DNA from 3 places in the Corynebacterium aquatimens genome. Region 1 is predicted to be linked to each of the others. Evidence: predicted binding sites of a transcription regulator. Region 1 holds the regulator's gene; each other region holds the start of a gene.
What was found. Region 1 encodes LexA, which represses DNA repair genes until DNA is damaged. Its sites were predicted from a motif close to CGAACANNTGTTCG; they were not measured.
Positions count from the first base shown of each region.

Region 2: a site for LexA is predicted at 2,234-2,247, ahead of CAQUA_RS11010 (HNH endonuclease signature motif containing protein). Genes of this name have one in related genera too.
Region 3: a site for LexA is predicted at 2,384-2,397, ahead of CAQUA_RS09140 (HNH endonuclease signature motif containing protein). Genes of this name have one in related genera too.

Region 1 is NZ_CP046980.1:1,057,376-1,061,309, reverse strand. It holds gene hrpA (ATP-dependent RNA helicase HrpA) at 1-1,043, shown strand, start outside; gene nrdR (transcriptional regulator NrdR) at 1,081-1,536, opposite strand; gene CAQUA_RS04810 (hypothetical protein) at 1,625-1,990, opposite strand; gene lexA (transcriptional repressor LexA) at 2,211-2,888, shown strand; gene CAQUA_RS04800 (DeoR/GlpR family DNA-binding transcription regulator) at 2,949-3,740, shown strand; gene hflX (GTPase HflX) at 3,693-3,934, opposite strand, start outside.
Region 2 is NZ_CP046980.1:2,490,817-2,494,750, reverse strand. It holds gene CAQUA_RS11020 (dicarboxylate/amino acid:cation symporter) at 1-718, shown strand, start outside; gene CAQUA_RS11015 (DUF5129 domain-containing protein) at 759-2,210, shown strand; gene CAQUA_RS11010 (HNH endonuclease signature motif containing protein) at 2,465-3,898, shown strand; gene CAQUA_RS11005 (DUF1707 SHOCT-like domain-containing protein) at 3,924-3,934, shown strand, end outside.
Region 3 is NZ_CP046980.1:2,010,538-2,014,471, forward strand. It holds gene CAQUA_RS09130 (SWIM zinc finger family protein) at 1-182, shown strand, start outside; gene CAQUA_RS09135 (hypothetical protein) at 208-882, shown strand; gene CAQUA_RS09140 (HNH endonuclease signature motif containing protein) at 894-2,333, opposite strand; gene CAQUA_RS09145 (acyl-CoA carboxylase subunit beta) at 2,575-3,934, shown strand, end outside.

The sequences.
Region 1 (3,934 bases):
GCGGGCACGGAATCGCGGCGGCAGATTTCCGGCCGGAGGCGGTGCCGGGTCATCTGCGGATGACGTTCGCGGCTGTCGATCGGCGCGGAAAAATCACCGATCATGACAAGGACCTTCAGGCGCTGAAGACAAGGCGCGCGGGGCAGATTCATTCGTCGGTGGCAAAGGCTGGGAAGCGCTCGGAGACGGATGTGGTGCGGGAGTGGACCGTCGATACGCTTGGCGACGTCCCTGAGACCGTGACCACAACCATCGAGGGCAACAAAGTGGACGCGTACCCCGCGCTGGAGGCGGCGGCTGGCGGCGTGCGGGTGAAAGTCTTCCCGACGAAGGCCGCTGCGGACGCCTCGATGGTGACCGCGACGCTGACGCTGCTGCTGCGTCGCATCGACGTGTCGACGCAGCAGATGCTCAAAGGACTGCCGCTGCGGCAACGCGTGGCCGTCGAACACTACCCGCACGGCGGCGCCGCGGGACTCGTGGAAGACGCGCGCGTGGCCGCGATCCGCGACGCACTATTCGCCGCGGGCGGGCCCGTGCGACGGCCCGCGGAGTTCGAGGAGCTGGTGAAAACCATCAAACCCACCATCAGCGGGGCCGTGCGGCGCACCATCGTTTCGATTGCGCCCGGGCTGGTCGAGTACTCGAACCTCGCGGCCGAGCTGGATAACTGGCACGGGCCCGCGATCGACGACATCAACCGGCAGATGGCGTTTCTTTTACCCAAGCACGCGATCACAATCCACGGGATGGAGCACCTGCAGCACCTCCCCCGCTACGTCCAGGCCATTAGGGTGCGGCTCGAGGACATGGCGTTGGACCCCGACCGCGACGCCGAGCGCCAGGCAACCATCGACGCGGCCCGGGAATACCTCGACGTGAGGCTTCGCCGCCTGCCTAAGGGCCGCGAAAAATCGCGCGCGGTGAAGGACATCTTGTGGCGCATCGAGGAGCTGCGCGTAAGCGTGTTCGCGCAGCGGCTCGGGACGGCGAAACCCGTGAGCCAGCGGCGGATCGAGAAGATGGTGGACAAGCTCAGCTAGCGGCGCGTGCGCAGCGCGTGCGAACGCGGCGCGCGGGTCAGAGGTCGCGGTCGCGGCGGCGCATCAGTCGGATTTCGGACTCGAAGTCGTCGGCGCTTTCGAAGGACTTATACACGGAGGCGAAGCGCAGGTACGCGACCTCGTCGAGGACGCGCAGAGGTTCGAGGATCGCCAGGCCGATGTCGTTGGAATCGACCTGGGAGCTGCCGTGGCTGCGCACGGTTTCTTCGACCTCTTGCGCCAGCCGCTTCAGCGCGTCATCCGACACGTCGCGGCCTTGGCACGCGCGGCGCACGCCAACGATCAGCTTGTCACGGTCGAAGGGCTCACTCACGCCGTTTCGCTTGACGACGGTCAAGATCGCCTTCTCAATCGTCGTAAAGCGGCCGCCGCATTCTGTGCATTCTCTGCGTCGGCGGATGGATGCGCCCGCGTCAATCAGGCGCGAGTCAGCGACGCGGGAGTTCTGGTTATGGCAGAAAGGGCAATGCACGCTCGAAATTGTACTCGCCCGCGGGTGTGGGGACGGTGGGCGTCGATAAGCATAAAAATGCCCCCACGATGTGGGGGCGAGGCGCGGACTACCTCACGCTGGCGGAGACGACGTTGGGCGCCGCTGGCGCGGCTGGGGCTGGCTCTTCAGCGGAGAACATGCCGCTAAACGCTGCGCCCACGATGAGCGCGAGGCCCAGCATTGTGCCCATGAGCGTTGCGGCGCGCGCTTCATGCTGTTTTTCGATCTTCGTTTCGATCCCCGCCCGTGTTGGTTCGGCAATGTCCCGGTAGGGCTCAGGGTTTCGATTAAACTCGCCTAAAGTTCGAACATGATCGGCCCGGCGGTGCTGCGTTCGCTCAGGAATATCCCACACATCCGCCGGCTGCGGCGCGCGGTGAATCGAACCAGCAGGTACGTTTGCGGTGCGGGGATTGCGTACTGCGATGGTCATAATGAGATTCCTTTCTACTGTTGCAACCAAGTGTAATTTTCGCTCCGACACTCTCGAACACTTTGTTCGCGCGAATGTTCTAATTAGATGCTATGTTCGAGTTATAGCAACACGCGAAACATTTGTCCACACGTGGGCGGAAAATATCGAACACAATTGCCATACCGTGGTAGAACGGTAGGTAGAAAAGTTGAATGAGGAACACTCGGAGAGGAACGCCATGGCACGACAGAAGAGAGACCCTAACGGCCTGAGCGACAGGCAACGCCGGATCCTGGAGGTTATTCAGGACGCGGTTGTCCTGCGCGGATACCCGCCAAGCATCCGTGAGATCGGTGATGCGGCGGGTTTGCAGTCAACATCGTCGGTTGCGTATCAGCTCAAGGAATTAGAGAAGAAGGGGTTCCTGCGCCGCGACCCAAACAAGCCGCGCGCCGTGGATCTGCGCCACCTGCCGGAGACGGATCCGCTGCGGAAGAAATCTGCGCAAAAGAAGCAGACGCCCGCACCCGAAGAGGCCGCGGCCCCGCGCTACATCCCCATTGTTGGTCAGATCGCGGCTGGGGTCCCAATCACCGCTGAAGAAAACATCAATGATTACTTCCCGCTGCCGGAAGAGCTCGTGGGTGACGGCGAACTCTTCTTGCTGCAGGTTGTCGGCCAGTCCATGCAGGACGCGGGCATTTTGGACGGGGACTGGGTTGCGGTGCGCTCCCAGCAGACGGCGGAGGAAGGGGATTTCGTTGCCGCGCTTATTGAGGGCGAGGCAACGGTCAAGGAGTTCCACAAGGACTCAACGGGGGTATGGCTCCTCCCCCACAATGACGCATTCTCCCCCATCAAGGCCGACGAAGCTGAGATTATGGGACGCGTAGTATCCGTCCTGCGCAAGCTGTAACTTTTGCGGCAACTCGATGTCCCGGTCGCAGCCCACGCGGTCTATCCGAAGGTTTCATGAATGCACACCGAAGAACGCCGCCGCCAGATCGCGTCGCTGACCGCTGTTGAAGGCCGCGTTAACGTCACGCGCCTCGCGGAGGAATTCGGCGTCACCGCGGAGACTATTCGCAGGGATCTCGCCGCGCTTGACAACGAAGGGATGGTGCAACGCGTCCACGGCGGCGCGGTTCCGAGTTCCTCGTTCCTGACCGCCGAGCTCACCATGGAGGCCCGCTACCGGACGTCCGCGGCTGCGAAGAAGGCCATCGCGCGCGAGGCGCTGGCGTATCTTCCGGAAGAGCCCGGCACCGTGTTCCTCGACTCCGGCACGACGATCCAGATGCTGGCCGAGCTTTTTGCTGGCGATGAGATTGCCCGTCGGCATTCCTACGTGACCAACTCGTGGCCGATCGCGCTGCAGCTGTCCAGCGACCAGGTCAGCGTGCAGTTGCTTGGCGGAACCGTGCGCGCCCTCACCCACGCCATCGTCGGTGACACCGCGTTGCGCACCCTGGCGCTGCTCAGCGCGGACGTGGCGTTCATCGGCACGAATGCGCTCTCAATCCCCAGCGGCCTGTCCACCGCCGACCCCCAGGAGGCCGCAGTGAAATCCTCCATGGTCACCAACGCCTCGCGCGTAGTCGCGCTGTGCGACTCCACGAAACTTGGCAACAACTACGCCGTGAGCTTCGCGCCCTTGGCATCACTCGACGCCGTGATCACGGATACGAAGGCGCCGGACTCCTTCGTAGCCGATCTGGAATCATCCGGCATCGAGGTCGTCCTGGCCGACCCAGCTTTGTTCTCCTGAGTCCTCCCCGGCAGAAGGTTCCGGGCTGATCGCGAACTCGGCGTACTGGTCGGCGACGATGCGGGGCAGGCGGACGTCGATAAGCGTGCCCTCGGCCTCGTAGGACTCGCTGCGGACGGTGCCCTCTTCGTGGACGCGCGAGACCACGTCGCCGCGCGTGTAGGGCACGAGAAGGGTGACGTGCGCGTCCAACG
Region 2 (3,934 bases), 1.1 Mb from region 1:
CGAGAGCGTGATCATGAAGGTCGTCAGTTCGTTCATCATCCCGCTGCTGCCGGTAGCCATCTTCGGCATGTTCCTCTCCCTGGGCATGAACGACAACCTGGGCTCCACCATGGCGGCCTTCGGCAAGGTCTTGGTCCTGGCAATCGTCATGACCATCTTGCTCATCATCGTGCAGTACCTGATCGCCGGCGCTATCGCGGGCGTCAACCCGTTCGTCGCACTGAAGAACATGCTCCCGGCCTACTTCACCGCGCTGGGCACGTCCTCGTCCGCAGCAACGATTCCGGTCACATTGCGCTCCACCCTCACCAACAAGGTGGATGAAAACGTTGCCGGCTTCGTCGTTCCGCTGTGCGCGACGATCCACCTCTCCGGTTCCATGATGAAGATCGGGCTCTACACGTTCGCGATTATCTTCATGTCCAACATGGACGTCTCCCCCGCGCTGACCCTCGGCTTCATCCTCATGCTCGGCATCATGATGATCGCCGCTCCGGGCGTTCCCGGCGGCGCCATCATGGCCGCGACGGGCCTCTTGGCCTCCATGCTTGGTTTCGACGACAACATGGTCGGCCTCATGATCGCCGCCTACATCGTCATTGACTCCTTCGGCACCGCGGCCAACGTCACGGGCGACGGCGCTATCGCCCTCGTGGTGAACCGCTTCGCCTCCGGCAAGCTTGAGGGTGTTCACGCCGCGGAAGAGGACCGTCGATAAGCTTCTTCAAGCTCTCGGCCATTCGTCTAACCTTGGGTCCATGGTGAACGCACGGCACATCGGAGTCATCGCAGCTGTCACGGCACTGTCCGGCCTTATAGGTGGCGGCGTTGGCTACGCCACGAATGACGTCCCGCCGATTGAATCATTCCAGATGCAAACAACGTCCATCACGGACGTGGAAATCTGGGATCCGGACGACGTTCTGACCAGCGAAGACGAGGCCCGCATGCTTCGCGACGCCCAGCGGATCCAGGCGCCAGAGACCGTAACCAAGCTGCGCTACCTCGTCTTTGCAACGAACCGTGAGAAGGTCAACGACTCTGTCGAAGAGTACTTGCGCGACAACCACCCTGATCTCATCGGCGAGAAAAAGTTTGCTGACGGGCTCCTGCTGGTAGGCGTGGGTTTGCAGCCGCGACAGGCTTTCGTATTTGCCGGACCTGATGTTGCTGCTGAGTTGGACTTAAAAGACGGCAGCGACCACCTCCGCGCTTCCACCGATGCGATGAAAGAGGGCGTCAAAGCTGGCAACATTCCCGCCGGCCTCTTCAAGAGTGCCCGTACCGCAACCGACGTCGAAACCGTAAGCCAGTTGCGCCACGACGCCGCCGCCGAGGAGCGTTCTGACGCGACATCGGCCGGCGGTATCGGCGCGGGTCTTGCAGGTTTGGGTGCTTCTACCGGTGCCGTTGCGTTGTCCGAACGCCGCCGTCGCAAAATTGATCAAGCCCGCGACGATTACGACCGCATCACTGGCGAGTACACGCGCCTTGCCGGGCGTCTCGACGAATTGGATATCCGCGCCAATTCCATCGCCTCGAGCTTCGCCGATCACGAACTGCGCGACCAATGGAATGACGTACGCAACCGTTTCTTTAAACTCCACGAGTTTGTCAATGGTGCCGGCGGGATCGGGGAAATTGACGTCAACGACGACAAGTCGTTCCTGGCCAAGGCAAAACAATTAGCGACTGCGCGTGAGACCGTTGACCAGGCATTTTACGCGGAGGAAAACATTGACCGCCTCTTTGAGATCGAACGCGGCGATCCCGGCGCCCGCCGTGCGGATTTGACCAAGCTCATCGAGGACGTTTCTTCCGCCCGCCACCAAGTCCGCGACCGCCAGCTTCGTGGCGACCTCACCCACCTAGAAGGCCGCATCCGCCAGCTCGACGCGAACCCCTCCTCCCCCACCTTCCTCGACGACTTTGTGCGCATCCTGTACGACTACCGCACAATCATGGCGGAAGTGAAGCGCCGCGAGTTCTCCGACGTCAAGGAGTACGAGGCACTCCACCAGCCACGCCTCTACGACCACGGATTCTTCTACGGCGGCGTGATCACCTACTCGCAAATGGACTCCTGGCACGCCACCAATGTGTCTATCCACGAGGAGCGCACCTCCTCCAGCTCTGACTCCAGCGGTTCGAGCTTCGACTCAAGCTTCTCCTCCGGATTCTCCGGCGACGGTGGCAGCTCAAGCTTCTAATCCGACGTCCCCGCCTGCGTCGTCGATTGCATGTTCGATGCAGCGCAGTGTTTTTCACGCCTTTGTCGGCGCGCTCTTTATGGTGTGAGGTGGGGCGGGCCGTCTTCCTGGCTCTCACTGGTTGCTCGTTGTTGTGACTAGAACATGTGAGCCAAAATACATAGAAAGAACGATTAAAAAGGGTTGCTAGCCGAATAAGTGTTTGGATACACTTATGGTATCGGGCGGCAAACTACTTTTTAAAGGGGGTTCCGATGACGACAAAAGGTCGTGGCGGTGGCGGTGGATCAACGTTTGTGGGTACACCTGAGCCGTATTTCAGTATTGAGCGCTTCGACGATGAGCGTGTAGCTTCAGGGCACATTCTGCGGGAGGCGGAATACGCATTGTTTTCCTGCTACGCGGAACAAGGTTTCGGCGTGTGGGACATGGATGTAGAAATAGCTACCTTGCAGCGTGATACGGGCATGAACAAATGGGCCGTTACACGCGGGATTCTGGGGTATTCACGCCTGCAGGATTTACCCATGCTCAAAGAGCTTCAGGAGGAATCGAAGCTGCTTGATACCACTCGCCTCGCAGCCATCGATACCGTCTGCAGTGAATTGGGCAACGGTGTGGATGTAGAGGTCTGGTTTGAGATTGACGGTTTCCTGGTGGACCTGTTCACCCCTAACGCCCCGAACCAGATCTTCCCTGGGACGGGCACCATCTACTATCAGTTGCGCCGCCGAATCGGAGAGATAGATCCCGGCGTGCGTTATGACGAGAAGCGGCGTAAGAAGCGTGAGAAACAGGCTGAGGGTAAAGCGACTCTCTCCTATATTCGACGTGCTGGCGGTAAAACCCTCGAGTATTCATCCGATGCGGCCACCATGTCAGCAGTTCAGGCATTCATTGAAGAGACAGCACGAGAGAACGATATCTCTCTCGCCGACGCCACGACTGCGCTGTTGACGGGCGCGCTTGTACCGCCAGTACAAGTCACGTTGTACGGTTACGTGCCCACCACCGCTCCGGAAAACGGCGGCAACCCGATTGAAGGAGCGCCCGTCTTCTTCCCTGATTCCGGGTGGACTGATCCCCACGGGCTGGCTTCACTCGACGAAATGGGTGGGCTCGACGGTGCACGGATCATCCCTCTTGATCCCGTGGCGGAGCAAGAAACGACGAGCTACCGACCCACTACGGCAATGATCGCTCTGTGCGCGGGCCGCGACGGTACCTGCCTCTGGCCCGGTTGCTCTAAGCCAGCACAGCGTTGTCAGCTCGACCACCGGATCCCATTCGATGAAGGTGGGCGAACAACCCCGAGCAACCTGTTCAGCTTGTGTCAGCACCATCACAACGTAAAAACCGATCGACGGGCGCACTACATTGTGGATCCTGAAACTCGTGAGGTGGTCTGGCTTTTCGACGATGGGACGTACGCGCTCACTCACCTCGAAGGCTTCATCGGTGACCAATTAACTCCGCGTAACCCTAGATGGCGACGTTCCTTGGACGACATCAAGGTTTCAAGGCGGCATGCAGCCCAATTCTTTGCAAAAGCTCACACGATCGCCGATCAGATTGACGATGCCTACGATGCCGGCGAAGACCCAGCAGAACTATTCGCTCAGCTCCGCGATCTTGAGGAGGAGTATGGAATCGCATTTGACATCCAACTTGTCCGACCACCGTTCTAATGATGAAGCAGGTTACAGTGGTGGGGTGACCAAGCC
Region 3 (3,934 bases), 950 kb from region 1:
AGTCCGCTAATCCCCGCGTCACCGTGGGTCGGCTGTGGGAACTCCGCCAAAAACTGGCTAGCCCGACTGCGCCGAACAGCGATGAGGCCCTGATGGCTTGGCACAGCAACATGAAAGCGTTCCGGGAGCAAGCACTAGGCGATCCTGTGCTGTCGATCGCACTTGAAGAATGGGGACTGTGAGCAAATGGTTACTAGACTGCAAAGAATGCAGCGCCGCCTCACCATCCTCGCAGCACTCGCTGCCCTCAGCCTCACCGCAACTGGGTGTTCGCAGAGCCAGCCTATCGACGAGGAAATCCACCTCTCAGCCCACAACGCCCCCACCGAAGGACCGTCGGAGGAGGAAGAAGAAGAAAAAACGACTTCGAAGCCCCCGGCGGAGCGAGCCAAGCCAAAGTGCGCAGAACTGCGGAACGACCCGCGGGATGCCTTCCCATCGAATTCCCAACCGGGCCGCATGCCTGCCGTCGACTACCTGGACTACAACTTCTGGATCTCTGACATCGACAACCAGTATGACCCCTGCGATCCCCTTAGCTGGGTGGTGTTCCGCGGTGGCCTAGGCGACGTAGAGAAACCCGCGCACACTGCAGCCTCCATTACGGACGGGATCGCCTTCTACGTGAACGGCGTCCCAGACGGTGAGATGCGATTGTTCACGTCGATTGAACGAGTTGAGACAGACGGCGATGGTACGGCTACCTTCTCCTGGGGCGAACGCACCGGCTCGACAGCAGAAGGCATCACCGCTCATTACAGCGTGTCCTTAAAAGCCTCGGGCGGAAGCATCAAGGCTATCGACGGAGACATTGCTGAATTCAACGAACGGTGGAACGATCCGCAGAACGAATACCAATTGGGAACCTACGACGAGAGGTAACCCAGGTCGGTCTAGAACGGTGGTTTGTAGACATCAAACTCAAACCTCAATCCGTACTCATTCTCCAGTGAGAGGAGCTCGAGGTAGAGGTCCGCGAGTTCCTCATCACTAGCCTTCTCAATTTTGTCCGCGATCGTGTGGGCTTTGGCGTAGAAGTCCGCCACGTGCCGGCGTTGTTCTTGAACGTCTGCCAGGGATTTTTTCCACCGCGGGTTGCGCGGAGTGAGCTGCGACTTCAAGAATCCATCCGAATGCTCTAGGGCATAGGTGCCGTCATTGAAAAGCCACACGACATCGCCTGAGTCAGGATCAGCAATGTAGAAGGCACGGCGATCGGTTTTGATGTTGTGATGGTGCTGGCACAGGGTGTACAAGTTGCCCGGTGTTGTTGCGCCGCCTTCATCAAACGGAACCCGATGGTCGAGCTGACAGTCCTTTGCTTGGCGCCAACAGCCTGGCCAGACGCAATATCGGTCCCTGGCGTTGCAGTAGGCCTTCATGGCCGCTGATGGGACGTAGCCTTCGAGCTCCGCGTGGGAGACACCGTCTAAGTCAATCAGCCGAGCGATTTCCACGCCACCGATGTCTTCCAACGTTGCAAGGCCAGCAGAATCGGTCCAACCAGAATCAGGGAAGAAGATCGCTTCGCCCTCGATTGGTTCCCCGCCCTGCTCTAGTGGGGCCGTCATAGGCACGAAACCAAACAGCGTGAGCCTCGGCGTTGGCACGACTTCACCCGTACACAGCTTCACCAACGCATCGCCGTAGGAAATCTTTTCGCCGCGCGCGATGTCCTCGATCGCTGCTTTGATCATTGCCATCGAGGTGGCATCCGCCGTGACCTCCATCGCCGGAATTCCGCCGGAACAGTGGAAACGGACGTTGACCTTTTCTGATTTCTTTTTCTTTTCGCGCTTCTCCCGCTTCTTCTCATCGAACGCACGGCCGGCGTCGAGGGAAGAGATCAGGCGCCTCAGCGCGTTTCTGATCTGCCTCTGGGTGGGCAGTGGCTGGTTGGGGAAGCGTGGCACGAGGTATTCCGTAACAAGATAATTGTCGATTTCTGACAAAGTCCCGTAGCTCACCGAGTTCCCCAAGGTCTCAAGCTCTGCGTCTATTGCCGTCAATCGCGGAAGGTCAAGCAGCTTCGATTCCTCCTGCAGTGCCCTCAGCATCGGGAGTTCTTGCAACCGGGCGTACGCAAGAATGGCCTTCTTAATGCGCTTCGCGGCCATTCCAGTTTTTGCCTGCATCCGAACAACAACAAGATCGAGATCATCCACCAAACAGCTGTCTTCCGCAGCCCATGAAAACAGCGCGTATTCGGCCTCCCGGAGGATGTGCGCTGATGCGACGATCTCGTCGCTGAATCGCTCTGTACTAAAGAACGCTTCGGCGTCTTTGATGCCGGTTTTGGTGCCGTCCCCGCCACCGTCGTTACTTGTGCTCATTGGGCCCCCTCTCCTTTTAGTTATGTGCCCTCCGTTGCTTCCACTGTATACGCACACCTGTTCTACAGGCAACAGTTTTTCCAAACTTCTTTAAACTAATTTCGCTATTGCGTTCTATTTTATTTTTGGGCAAACCATCATTGTATAACCCGAGCCGGACACTAAGATCCGGGCACGGAGATTCCAAAAGGACGGCGGCGTTTCGTAGAAACATTTGACCAACGACCTAAACTAGGGCGTTATGACCAACGCGAAGCCTGACCTTTCCACGACCGCCGGTAAGATCGCGGACCTCAACAACCGTTTAACGGAGGCCCGTGAGCCTCACGGCGGCAAGGAGCAAGGCCGCGTGCGCCAGCGCGTGGAGGCGCTGCTCGACCCAGATTCCTTCACAGAAACCGATGCGCTCGCGCGTCACCGCGTGGAGGAGTACGGCCTCGACCGCATGAAACCTCCGACTGACGGCGTGGTCACGGGCTATGGGCTTATCGACGGCCGGAGGGTGTGCGTCTTCGCCCACGACAACACAATGTTCGAGGGCGCGCTCGGTGAGGTCTCGGCGGAAAAGGTCCTGAAAATTTACGAGCTGGCCACGAAGACCGGTGTGCCGGTCATCGCGATCCATGATTCTTCCGGCGCGCGCCTGGAAGAAGGCGTCGTGACGGCGTCGAAAACCGCCCGTATTTTGCGCGCAGCCACCGACGCATCGGGTGTTGTGCCGCAAATCTCCATTGTTGTTGGCCAGGCTCACTCACTAGCGTCGCTGCTAGTGCCGCTGAGCGACATCACGGTCATGGTGAAGGGCTCTTCGATGCACTTAACGTCGCCGGCGGCGGTGACGAAGGTGACGCGTAAGGTAGCGACGTCGGAAAGCATTGGCGGCTGGAAAGTCCACTCGCGGATTACGGGAACGGCGCACCTCACCGCCGGCACAGATCTTGAGGCTATCGCGGCCGTACGTGACCTCGTGGGGTTCCTTCCGGAGAACAACCGCGCGGCATCTCCGATCCGCGAGAGTGCGGACACCGTGGCTGCTGAGCTGGACTCATTCATGCCGGACCACGACTGGTCCACCTATGACGTTCGAGACATCATCAACCGCGTCACGGACGGTGATTTCGTCGAGCTGCAGCGCGGCTACGCAGACAACGTCGTGACCGGATTTGCACACGTTGCTGGGCGCGCAGTGGGTGTCGTGGCTAACCAGCCGAGCGTGCTCGCCGGGTGCTTGGACCATGCGGCCGCGACTAAGGCCGCGCGATTTATTCGGACGTGTGATTCCTTCAACTTGCCCATCGTAGAGTTCGTCGACTCCCCCGGTTTCTTCCCTTCGGAAGAAGAGGAACACTTGGGTTCTGTGGCCGACGGCGCGACGCTTGCCTACGCGTTCGCGGAAGCCCAGGTGGGCAAAATTACGGTGATCACGCGTAAGGCGATCGGCCCATCCTACGTGGTCATGGGGTCGAAGGAGCTTGGCGCGGACATGGTTTTCGCCTGGCCGACCGCGCAGATCGCGCTTACCGACGCGACGACGGCGGGCGAGCTGCTTGGCGTCGATTCGACCGAGTACGCAGCTAACAACCTCACCCCCTACGTAGCAA